Regions from separate parts of the Halalkalibacter sp. AB-rgal2 genome, predicted to be linked through region 3. Evidence: riboswitches for the same ligand, from Rfam matches in the RefSeq annotation. Region 3 holds a riboswitch; each other region holds the start of a gene.

Evidence for each region. Region 3 has a riboswitch for thiamine pyrophosphate ahead of ACERJO_RS15430 (3-oxoacyl-ACP reductase). Riboswitches for the same ligand answer to the same signal wherever they lie in the genome.
Region 1: linked by a shared signal. The riboswitch ahead of ACERJO_RS09820 (ABC transporter permease) and the one ahead of ACERJO_RS15430 (3-oxoacyl-ACP reductase) in region 3 are both predicted to bind thiamine pyrophosphate.
Region 2: linked by a shared signal. The riboswitch ahead of thiC (phosphomethylpyrimidine synthase ThiC) and the one ahead of ACERJO_RS15430 (3-oxoacyl-ACP reductase) in region 3 are both predicted to bind thiamine pyrophosphate.

Annotation. Positions count from the first base shown of each region.
Region 1 is NZ_JBGUAV010000009.1:131,202-135,491, forward strand. Features, by position in the region: gene ACERJO_RS09805 (DeoR/GlpR family DNA-binding transcription regulator) at 1-481, shown strand, start outside; gene ACERJO_RS09810 (histidinol-phosphatase) at 615-1,421, shown strand; gene ACERJO_RS09815 (BshB3 potential contributor to bacillithiol synthesis) at 1,562-1,759, shown strand; TPP riboswitch at 1,814-1,924, shown strand; gene ACERJO_RS09820 (ABC transporter permease) at 2,062-2,850, shown strand; gene ACERJO_RS09825 (ABC transporter substrate-binding protein) at 2,847-3,926, shown strand; gene ACERJO_RS09830 (ABC transporter ATP-binding protein) at 3,940-4,290, shown strand, end outside.
Region 2 is NZ_JBGUAV010000009.1:97,093-101,382, reverse strand. Features, by position in the region: gene ACERJO_RS09655 (sensor histidine kinase) at 1-628, opposite strand, end outside; gene ACERJO_RS09650 (BMP family ABC transporter substrate-binding protein) at 646-1,647, opposite strand; TPP riboswitch at 1,821-1,935, shown strand; gene thiC (phosphomethylpyrimidine synthase ThiC) at 2,059-3,831, shown strand; gene sda (sporulation histidine kinase inhibitor Sda) at 3,891-4,043, opposite strand; gene ACERJO_RS09635 (MOSC domain-containing protein) at 4,217-4,290, opposite strand, start outside.
Region 3 is NZ_JBGUAV010000021.1:63,243-67,532, forward strand. Features, by position in the region: gene ACERJO_RS15420 (BglG family transcription antiterminator) at 1-1,072, shown strand, start outside; gene ACERJO_RS15425 (mannitol-1-phosphate 5-dehydrogenase) at 1,079-2,224, shown strand; TPP riboswitch at 2,296-2,406, shown strand; gene ACERJO_RS15430 (3-oxoacyl-ACP reductase) at 2,482-3,243, shown strand; gene ACERJO_RS15435 (glycosyltransferase family protein) at 4,029-4,290, shown strand, end outside.

The DNA of each region.
Region 1 (4,290 bases), on a different contig from region 3:
TGATCGAATTATTTTAGATGCAAGTACGACTGCTTGGTATATGGCAAAGCTCTTGCCTAATATGGCTTTAACGGTAGTAACAAATTCTCTTAAGGTAACTATGGAATTAGCACAACATGATAAAGTAACGGTAATTTCTCTTGGCGGTACGTTACTGCCTCGCTCGTTATCATTTGTAGGTCCAGTATCAACTGATTCTCTTGAACATTATCATGTCAACAAAGCATTTCTTTCCTGTCAAGGTATTCACCATGATAGAGGAATTAGTGATTCAAATGAACTTCAAGCTATTGTTAAGAAAAAAATGATGGAAATTTCTGATGAAACATTTTTGCTCGCTGATTATTCGAAATTTGGTGTTCAAGCATTTGCACGCATCGGTTCGTTAGAAAGTGTTCAAATGATCATTACAGATCACAATACATCGGATGACCAGCTTACACGATTTAAAGATTTGCCATTGTCAATTATAAAATCATAGTTTCAGCTTGTTCGAAAAAGAGAGCGATCCTTTTTAGTGTATGTAGCAAAGATTAGCACCATAACTTAGTGAAGTATGGTAAAATAAGTTCGATTTGATTGAAGGACTTATTGTAAAGGGTGAAACGATGACGATTAAATTTGATTTACATACTCATCACGAACGTTGTGGACATGCAATCGGTACAATTGAAGATTATATTAGACAAGCGATTCAATTAAACTTAGATTATATTGGTATCTCGGATCATACTCCGCATTTCTACAGTGAGGAGGATCATCTCTATCCAGGGATTACGATGAAGAAAAGTGAATTTAAAAGTTATGTGGAGGAAGTATTACAGCTTAAAGAGAAGTATGCAAGTAGGATCCATGTGCTTTTAGGGATTGAAAGTGATTTCTTCATTGATCATATGATTCATTACCATAAGCAATTCGAATTGTATCCATTTGATTATATTATTGGCTCTGTCCATTTTATTCACGACATAAATATTTTTCAACGTGGTCGATTTGATTCATTAACTCAATCAGAACGAGTTCAAGTTAAAGAAAGCTATTATGAACAAATTGCTTTATCAGCTAAAAGTGGATTTTTTCAAATATTAGGGCATATTGATGCGATGAAAGGGTATTATCCTCCATTTTCAGACTTAAAAACGGAGGTTGTTGACAAAACGTTAAAAATAATAGGAGAAGAACAGGTCGCAATTGAAATAAATACATCTGGTAAAACAAAGGATGTTGGGGGATGGTATCCAGCAAATGAAATTCTAGAACGAGCATTATTTTACAGTGTTCCAGTTACTTTTGGTTCAGATGCTCATACACCTGAGCGAATAGCGGATGATTTTGACCTAGTCAGGAAAAGGTTAAAAGAAATCGGTTATAAGGAATGGACTTATTTTATTAATAAAAAGGCAGTGAATGTTTCTTTGTAAAGGATGAATAATAGCTCTGTTTTTGAGCTACTATTTAATGGGTTTACATAATATTATTATAGTAATTTTTATTAAAGTTCGTTTTTATAAAACTGTCATGTTACAATGTGGAGAACTTAATGTTTCTAAAGGAGTCACATATGCTATTTCCTGTTTTGCTTTCATTTGTCGTTTGTGTCGTTGCACTTGTCATCACTTTAAAATTAACAGCAGCTAATGATGAAGAATATGATAGTAAAAAAAGTATGAAACATATGTCATGGATTTACTTTCTCGTGTTTCCTATTATTCTAGTCGTTGTTTTACTTTTATGGTGGATTGCGGAGTTAATGAGTTAGTTGAATAAATCATTTGGCTAATAATCGATAGTGTGGTATCATTTACTAGAAATTGAATAGTACTCGGGGAGCTATGAGGTTGGCTGAGAGGATGTCCCGTTGAAGACATCGACCCTTTAACCTGATCTGGGTAATTCCAGCGGAGGGATGTATGACTAATTTGTATACGTGTATTAAATGAACGTCTACATGCCTCCATGCATGTAGACGTTTTTTGCTGCTTGGAAGTCCAATCGGGGAAGAGGAAGATCAATTCTACGGAAAGGTGTTGTTGTAGTTTTATATAGTAAGAGGGGGTATTCATGAAAGATTTGAAGGGTGCGACAAAAGCTGGATTACCAGCCATTGTCACTGTCGCTATGTTTGTACTCATATGGGAGCTTATCGTTCGGGTCACCGACATAGAACCTTATATTCTACCAGCTCCATCTGAGATTTTTCTGGCATTTGGTGAGTCGTGGACATTATTGCCAGAACATATTTGGATTACTGCTATTGAAGCATTACTTGGTTTTAGTTTGGGGATTATCGTTGCATTGGTCATTGCTTTATCACTTGATGCATCAGCAATATTACGAAAGAGTGTGTATCCATTGCTTCTCTTTTCCCAAACGATTCCGATTATAGCGATTGCACCTTTACTCATTATTTGGTTTGGATATGGCATTCTACCAAAGGTGTTAGTCGTCGCTTTAGTAACATTTTTTCCTGTAGTTGTGAACATGATCGAAGGCTTGCAATCGAGTGATCGGGATATGATGAGGTTATTACAATCAATGGGTAGCTCACGTTGGCAAACAATGCGTTATGTTCGATTTCCACATGCACTCCCATACTTATTTACTGGTTTGAAAATTGGTGCAACCTACAGTGTGTTAGCTGCAGTAATCTCTGAGTGGGTCGGAGCAAGCAAAGGTCTAGGTATTTATTTAGTTCGAGCTCAAAATTCTTTTGCAACCGATAAAGTGTTTGTTTCGATTGTGATTATATCATTATTAAGTTGTTTCCTATTTTTAATCATCGTCCTTATTAGTAGATGGACGATGCCTTGGAAATATAAGCATATGAAAAAAGGAAGTGGACAAAGTTGAAAAAAGGTTTATCAATCATCATCATGAGTGTTATGACTAGCTTTGCTTTAATAGGATGTGGTTCAGAGGATGTGAGCAATGACGATTCGACTGAACTAAATGAAGCAGATAATGAACAATTGGGAGAATCAACAGATGAAAAAGATGAACAAATGGGAGAGACAATAGAGGAAAAAAATGAACGACTAGAAGCGACAATTGTACTGGACTGGGTTCCTAACACGAACCATACTGGTATTTATGTGGCTAAAGCAAATGGGTATTTCGAGGAAGAAGGCTTAGACATTACAATCATCGAACCAGCGTTAGAAGGAGCGGATCAAATCGTCGCTTCTGGTCAAGCTCACTTTGGAATAAGTTCACAGGATAATGTAACGGTAGCCCGCTCAAGTGATATTCCGGTTATCTCATTAGCTGCGATTATTCAAGAGCATACGTCGGGATTTGCTTCACCAGTTGAAAAAGATATCACTTCTCCTTCTGATTTTGAAGGAAAGACGTATGGTGGCTGGGGATCTCCACAGGAAGATGTGATGATATCAGAAGTAATGAGTACAGTAGATGCTGATTCTTCAACAGTTGAAAATGTCACGGTGGGAACGTCTGACTTCTTCGTTAATACATCAAGGGAAATTGATTTTCAATGGATTTTCTATGGATGGACAGGTGTTGAGGCAGAGGTACGTGGTGAAGATATAAACATGATTTATTTAACGGATATCGATCCAGTTTTTTCATATTATTCTCCAGTTATTATTAGTAGTGATTCTGTTGTTGAAGAACAGCCGGAGCTTGTTGAGAAATTTATGCATGCCATCAGTCGTGGGTATGAATTTGCCATTGATCATGTCGATGAAGCGGCAGACATCTTAATCGAGGCAACTCCCGAAACAGATGCTGAGTTAATACGTGCTTCTCAGGAGTGGTTAAGTGAACGTTACCAAGGAGAGGCGGAGAAGTGGGGGTATCAAAGCACAGATGTTTGGAGTACTTATACCGAATGGATGCTAGATAATGAATTGATTGAAGTAGATGTACCAATTGAAGAAGCGATGACGAATCAGTTTCTTCCTTAGAAAAGGAGATATGATGCATTTACAATTATCGAATATTCACTATACATTCTCTGATCAAACTAACGTCATTAATGATTTGCATCTCTATATTGAAAAAGGGGAATTTGTCTCCCTTATTGGACCTAGTGGATGTGGAAAAAGTACATTATTCAATTTAATATCTGGTTTAGAGATACCAAGCGCTGGTGAAATTCTTCTTAATGGCCATTCGATTGTCGGTCAACGGAATCATGCAAGTTATATGATGCAAAAAGATTTACTTTTACCGTGGAAAACAGTATTAGAAAATGCTCTATTAGGAGCAGAAATTAGTAAGCAGAATATAGCAGAATCTAAGAAAAAGGCGTTTGAACTCTTACCTTTA
Region 2 (4,290 bases), on a different contig from region 3:
GTGATGTTAGACCATTACTAATTCGATATGATATGTAAATAGATGCGATAATGACAATTATTGTAACAACTGTTAGTAAAGCCAATGATGTTTCAATAATATGAGTAAATTCCATCGATTTATTCTGTATGTCTTGATAGTTTATGTCTTGATGCAGATCCACTTCATCTTGTATATATTGTAATTCTTTTAAATACGTTTCTTCCAAAAAACGTTCTGCTGACTCCATATCACCGAAATTCAGAAAACCTTGTAGCTCATTCCGTATAAGAAAATCAAGCAAGTCCATTTCTCTAGCTAGCGTACGCAAGGAATCCGGTACATCAGCGATATTAATTTCTAATTGATCGCTAGTCATAATCGCATTATATTGGTCGACAATGTCACAGCAGCTATCCGTCGACAACGCCTCGTAAATTAATTGCTCTTTGTTAAATAATTCACGTTCCCAATGACTTAATAAAATGACAGCAGGAACACCCTGGTCTCTTAATTCAATACTTACTTGATTGACATCCTTAATCGACTGAACAAGAAGCAACGACAATCCACTTAATACGAGTGTAATGATGAGGAGGGCAGATAGGATCTTCGTTCTAAATGTCATACTATTTAACAACTTATTCATTCCAACCTCTCCTCAATTTAAAAAGAAAGTTCCCCTCTTTTATAACGTTCCATTTCCTCATGGATGAACTCAAGCTCTTCTTCAGTAAACATCGCTCCAAAAGGGGACAACCCTGTTACTCCATCCTCATTTGACAAAATTACGCTACCAGTTGGTAAGCCTTCATCACTAAAGTAATCATTCATAATCGACACGTACACTTGTGGAATATCGTTCATGACATTTGTTAGGACATGATTAGGTGCTAAATAACTCTGATCCTCTAAATAGCCAATTACATAAAACCCTAAATTTTTTGCCATGTGGATAATATCAGGATTATAAGCATTTCCTCTCGAGTAAACGACGTCGACTCCTTCTTCCAATAAATCTTCCATGATTTCAACTGCCTTTTCTCCATCGTCACGACTATTAACTGCTTCATAATAAAAGTTTGCTTCTGGTAAATAATAGTCTAATGCGTTTATAAATTCAACATTACGCTTTGCACCTTCGAATGGATCAATTATAGCAATATTATTTGTTTTCGTTTTTAGAGATGCTGCCAATGCAGCAAAATATTCAAATTCGCCTTGGTGAAAGGAATATGCCGTTTGGTTTGATAAATGAGCCTCTCCATGAACCGTAACAAAATGAATATCCTCATACCATAATGCCATATTTTCAAACGGATCAGAAAATTCTCTTCCATGACCAATAATAAGATCAGCGCCCCAATCAGCAGCTTGTACAATTGTTTCAGTTATTATTCTATCATTCATAACATTTATATCCTCATACAAATTCACAGAAACAGGAAAATGTTCTTCAATCTTTAACTTACCTTTATAAGCTAAACTGCCCCAACTTTGATCACCTAGCACATCTGATGTAATAATTACTACTTTTGTGCGTTCTACATTTGTACTCGCTTGAGTATCCTGTAACACTCCATACACTCGTAGAAAAAGGACTAACAGTAGGATAGCAGCTAGAACAATAGAAATAAAAATGATGTATCTTACTTGTTTAGTCTGCATCATAACAGCCCCCCTCGTTCCTTCCTTACTTATCATACCGAATAAATAGACTGAATGCCATAATCAAATTACTTTTTTCTGGTCATTTCGACACTAACCTAAGTAAACTTATATGATTTAAAACACTTTCCAATAAAACCCTCGTGTGTTATAATGTGAGTAATTAAATATTTATATTTAACTAGGGGAGTCCAATGAGTTGGGCTGAGAGGGGAACGCTCTGAAGTTCCTTGACCCTTGGGACCTGATCTGGATCATGCCAGCGTAGGGAAGTTAGTTATGCGTACATATATTGTATTTGTGTATTTAGCTGGGTCCATTACTATTAATGAGCTCAGCTTTTTTGCTTTCTTTCGTTGTATGTTGCAATCAGTCTCTACTAATACACTATTTTTAAAAAGGAGAGATTCGATGAGTACCCGATTAAACGAGCAAGTAATGTCTATCAAATCCAATTTACCAGGAAGTAAGAAAGTGTACGTTCAAGGAAGTAGAGAGAACATCCAAGTGCCAATGCGTGAGATTTCCTTAACTCCTACGGTTAAGGAAGATCGTGAAGAGCATAATGAACCCCTTCGTGTATATGATTCAAGTGGACCTTATACAGATGACCATGTTACGATTGATATCGAAAAGGGATTACCACCTATACGAGAACAATGGATACTGGAAAGAAACAATGTGGAATATATCGAAGGAAGAAAGATAAAGCCTGAGGATAACGGATTAAAAGAAACGGATCAAATTATTAATGCTTTCCCTAAGAAGACTACTAGCGTATTAAGAGCAAAAAAAGGAGAAAATGTTACACAACTTCATTACGCAAAAAAAGGAATCACCACACCCGAAATGGAATTCATCGCCATAAGGGAAGGCTTATCTCCAGAATATGTTCGTGAAGAAGTAGCAAAAGGACGTGCCATTATCCCAGCAAATATTAATCACCCTGAAAGTGAGCCGATGATAATCGGTCGGAATTTCCATGTGAAAATTAATGCTAACATCGGGAATTCCGCTGTATCCTCTTCTATAGAAGAAGAAGTAGAAAAAATGACATGGGCTACTCGTTGGGGAGCAGATACGATTATGGATCTATCAACCGGGAAAAATATTCATACTACTCGTGAATGGATAATAAGAAATTCTCCTGTCCCTGTTGGAACAGTCCCTTTATACCAAGCGTTAGAAAAAGTAAAAGGGATTGCAGAAAATCTAACGTGGGAAGTGTATCGTGACACACTTATTGAACAAGCTGAACAGGGAGTGTCCTATTTCACCATTCATGCGGGGGTTCTCTTACGTTATGTACCTCTAACCGTAAATCGAGTAACTGGAATTGTTTCACGAGGTGGTTCTATTATGGCCCAATGGTGCCTCTATCATCACGAAGAAAACTTTCTTTATACACATTTTGAAGAAATTTGTGAAATTATGAAAGCATATGATATTGCTTTTTCACTAGGTGATGGCTTGCGCCCAGGTTCGATTGCGGATGCAAATGATGAAGCTCAATTTGCCGAGCTTGAAACATTAGGAGAATTAACAAAAATCGCCTGGGAACACGACGTACAAGTCATGGTTGAAGGGCCAGGGCATGTGCCAATGCATCTTATTAAAGAGAACATGGATAAACAATTAGAAACGTGTCAGGAAGCTCCATTCTATACATTAGGCCCATTAACAACAGATATAGCACCAGGTTATGATCATATCACTTCGGCAATTGGAGCCGCTATGATTGGTTGGTTTGGAACTGCTATGCTCTGTTATGTCACACCAAAGGAACACCTTGGATTACCTAATAAAAATGATGTAAGGGAAGGTGTTATCACATACAAAATTGCCGCACATGCAGCAGACCTTGCTAAAGGGCATCCAAATGCACAAAAAAGAGACGATGCGCTTTCAAAAGCACGCTTTGAGTTTAGGTGGCATGATCAATTTCACCTCTCTCTTGATCCAGAAAGAGCAATTGAATTTCATGATGAAACGCTACCAGCAGAAGGCGCTAAAACGGCTCATTTTTGTTCCATGTGCGGACCTAAGTTCTGTAGTATGAGAATTTCACATGACATTCGAAAATTTGCTGATGACAACAATTTAACGACAACAGAAGCTATTGAAAAAGGTATGAAGGAAAAAGCAAAAGAGTTTAAAGAAAAAGGTAACCAAATTTACCAATAATCATTAATGGAAGTCTACAAAGACACTTTAGCTTTGTAGACTTCCAATATAAAATGAGCTTATTTTTGATCTAATTTACGTCTTTGAAGTTCATTCTGTATAAGTAGAATAAATTGTGGACTAATTTCTTGTACTCTTCTAGCTTTTTCGTACAAATCAAGTAGGTCTTCATTATCAATTTTCCAAAACGTATGCGTCATTTTTTTAGTCATTTGCCTCCTCCTACTTGAATTAAACATTTAGTTTACATAATACTATTATAGTAAGCTATAAACTAAAGTTCTAATTCCCTCTTTTGTCGATGGGTATAAAAAACTATCGATTTTTGATTAATTATGTATATATTACCACCTTAGACAAAGATATAGTAGAGACTTTTGTCTGATTATTTCTTTCGATTTAATTTATTCACTAACGTTTTCTTCCAAGCCATTGATAGCATCGGACACTTCAGTAGTT
Region 3 (4,290 bases):
ACCATCGATTTTTCGCTTAAAGCAGAAGCTCGATTTATTTAACCCATTGACGAATGAAATTAAAAGAAAATATTCGGTGTTATTTATGGTTGTGCAGAAAAGCTTGGATAAACAATTTGAGGATGTTCACTTTCCAGATGATGAAATTGCGTTTATTGTGCTTCATTTTGGTTCGGCTTTAGTGAAGCGCGAGGAGAGCATACAGGTACATGCTGTTATCGTTTGTCCGACAGGGATTGGAACGTCCAAAATGCTCGCAAGCCGTGTTCAAAAAGAGCTATCAGAAATTCATAACGTTGAAATTTTGTCGATAAAAGAATTTCAAAAGGCTGATTTGAACGAGTATGAACTGGTCATTTCAACCGTTAGGCTACCCTTTGCTGATGTCGATTATATCCTAGTTAGCCCGTTGTTAAGCGAGAAAGATATTCATTCAATTCAAGATTATTTACAAAAACATCTAGAAGTCGTGACGAGAAAGAAGAGCTACGTCACGACTTCTATTGAAAAGGATGCGAATCAAAAGAACAACCGTCAGGACGTGAAAGGCTTATTAAAGGAAATTCAGGATGTTCATTCAAGCATGGAATCGATTCTTGCAAATTTACGTGTGTATTGGAAGCAATCTGATGAGGGTCATTGGAGGGTTATTGAAGAAATGGTAGAAGAGAGTGGGCAGAGTGGTCTCGTGACAAATCCTACAAATGTGATAAAGGAACTAGAGGAGCGCGAGAAAAACGGTGGGCTTGGAATACCAAATACGAATATGGGACTGTTTCATTGCAGAGAAGAAAGTGTATCTGAACTCATCTTTCAAGTCGCCCATTTAAATAAGCCTTGTACAATCAAGGGCATGGATGGAAGGGATATGCAAATGAAAAACCTGCTATTAATGCTGGCTCCTAAACATATGAGCAAGCGTGAACAGGAGGTTCTAAGCATGATAAGTACAAGTTTAATTGAAAATGACATTGCAATGATGATTTTTTCGTCTTCAAATGAAGGAATGATTCGCAAGAAGTTAGAGGATACATTTTTTGATTACTTACAAAATAATTTGATAAAGGAATGATCAATGTTGAAACAAGCCGTTCATTTTGGTGCAGGGAATATCGGGAGAGGATTTATCGGAGCTCTTTTTTCAGAATCAGGCTATCATGTCACGTTTGTCGACATAGCTGCACACATTATTGATCAATTAAATACAGAACGAAGCTATCAAGTGAAGCTAGCTACTGAAGAGCAGCAATCAATGAAGATTGAACACGTTTCTGGATTAAATAATTTGAGCCAGAAAAAAGAAGTTATCGATGCAATTAAGGAAGCAACTTATGTAACAACGGCAATTGGACCGACTATTTTGCCAAGGATAGCACCCTTAATAGCTCAGGGGATTGCTGAGCGTGTTGCTGTATCGGATGAAAAGCTCTATGTGATTGCATGCGAAAATCAAATTGCTGCTACTGATAGGTTAAAGGAATCTATATTGGAGCATCTTGATGATGAAATAAGACAGAAGCTGAAAGGAAGAATTTTCTTCTTTAATTCGGCTGTTGATCGAATTGTCCCGATTCAGGATCAGAGCTCACTTGATGTACTTGTTGAACCTTACTTTGAATGGGTAGTGGAAGCAAATGAACATATTCCAAAAGTAGAAGGAATGACAATTGTGGACGATCTTGCTCCATTTATCGAGCGTAAATTATTTACTGTTAACACTGGTCATGCTGTCATCGCTTATTTAGGGTACATTGAAGGAAAGAAGACCATTGATCAAGCGTTAAATGATGAGAGTGTTGTACAGCAAGTGAGAGAGACGTTGAAAGAAACGGGTGCGTACTTAGTGAAGGAATATGGACTTGATGAAGAGGAGCATTTAACGTATATTCATAAAAATATCGAACGCTTCAAAAATCGTTATTTAAATGATGGTGTTACACGTGTCGGACGTGCCCCAATTCGAAAATTAGGTCCACAGGATCGCTTAATCCGTCCTCTTATTCAGGCGTATAAGGCAGGGCTACCGTATACAAACTTGGCTAAAGCGATAGCAGCTGCCTTAATGTTCGATGCTCATGAAGACGAGGAAGCGCTAGAAATTCAAGCAATGATCAATGAGCATGGACCTTCTTATGTGTTGAAAGTGGTCAGTAAATTAGATGAAAATAGTGATGTAGTGAGAGAAATTGTTCGTCACTATGATAAGTTGAAGGCGGAAATGTAATCTCTAGAATCACTTTAATTGCATGCTCCTTTTGTTCAAATTATAATAATAGATAGCATTTACAAATGAATAGTTTCTACTAGGGGTGTCTGTTATACAGACTGAGAAAAAAGTATTGAACTTTTTGACCCTCAGGACCTGATCTGGCTCATACCAGCGGAGGGAAGTAGGCTATCTTTTCGAAGACTAGGTCCTTATGTTTCCTAGTCTTTTTGCTGTGTAAATGTTGAAAAGATTCATATATTGGAGGGACTATTGTGAAATTAAATGAGCAAACGGTTTTAATTACTGGAGCAAGTAGGGGAGTGGGAGCAGAGCTAGCAAAGGCTTATGCGAACGAAGGTGCTCAAGTGATTATCAATTATTATCAAAGTCAAGAAAAAGCAGACCATCTCGTAAAAGCGATCGGTGAGCGTGCGATTGCGATTCAAGCAGATGTACGAGATAAGGTGCAAGTGCAGGAAATGGTTGCGAAAGCAAAGGCTTATTTTGGTACACCGGTTACCACGATTGTAAACAATGCATTAATTGATTTTGAATTTAATCCAGTTACGCAGAAGAATGCTTTCGAGCTTGAATGGGAAAAGTTCAACACACAGTTAGAAGGAAGCGTGAAAGGGGCACTAAATACCGTACAAGCGTGTGTAGCTGATATGAAGGAACAGCAGTTTGGCCGTATTATAAATATTGGTACGAATCTCGTACAAAACCCTGTCGTTGCTTATCATGAATATACAACCGGTAAAGCGGCATTACTTGGTTTCACTCGTAATTTAGCAAAGGAATTAGGGCAGTATGGCATTACGGTTAATATGATCTCAGGTGGTTTATTGAAGCAAACGGATGCGAGTAGCGTGACGACTGAAGAAGTGTTTGGAATCATTGAGTCTACTACTCCATTGAAAAAGGTAACTACTCCAGCAGAATTAGCTGATACGGCTTTATTCTTTTCGTCGTCATGGGCAAGAGCAGTGACAGGTCAGAATCTTGTTGTCGATGGTGGTTTAGTGATGGATTAATGCAAAGAAGAGGTTACGGATAAGAGCTACAGCAGAAAAACGATCCAGGAAGGACTTCTTTCATGGATCGTTTTAAACATGTTTATTTCGAAGCATCCTTAGCTATTTCAACTAAAACAAGCTGTAGGTCTTGTCGTTTCACGTAACGAAGTGGTTCGAATCACCTGAACGCTTATCGTCAAATTCAAGAAATAGTCTGTCTACATCCAAACCGTCAATTAAAATAATGAGGCTTTGTTTTGACCCCTTGAAATTGAATACCTTCTCCATCTGTTATTGATTGGCGACCAGCTTCCTTTTGCTTGGCAACAATGCGTTTCATTTCCTCATCTTCAATTGCGCGTAGTTCACTTTCTGTGATCGTACCTTCCGCTTATCAGCCATCATCCGTTCATTTGCAATATTTGGAATTATACTAAAATGTTCTATATAAAATAAAGTTAAAACATATACGTTAACTTGGTATTGAGGGATGTGGGTAACGTATCAACTTTGGTTATTCTTAGGAAGGTGCTTAAGCGTAAATGTATTTAGATTACAGGATACGTTTATAAAGGACAATCAAGTTGAAGGGAAATATTAGGTGAATCTTTAGCACAGATGATTCTATTTTCAAATAAGAAAATAGTTATATCCCTACTCACAGAATACTTATTCCTAAAATATACATATATCGTATACCCTGTTGAATTCTATGAAAGAATGATCAAATAAAAATGAATTGTTGTTTAATAGGATATGTTTAAGTAAAAAGTTAGTCATAAACGAGGAGAAGGGAGTTCATAATGAAAGTTCATTCATTTATTGAAAAGAAGATTGGGTCTTTAAAAAATAAAGATATTCTTCAAGTCGGAATGGATCATTCCATTGAAAAGCCTTCTTTGATGATCGATTTGGCGGAGCTGAAAAACATCAATCAATTAGCATCATCTAATCAGTATGATGTAATTCTTATTACTGATGCTATTGATAAAATTCCAGTATTTGAAATGGAACAGTTATGGGTGAAATTAAAGACGAGGTTGAAACGTGGTGGATGTCTAATAA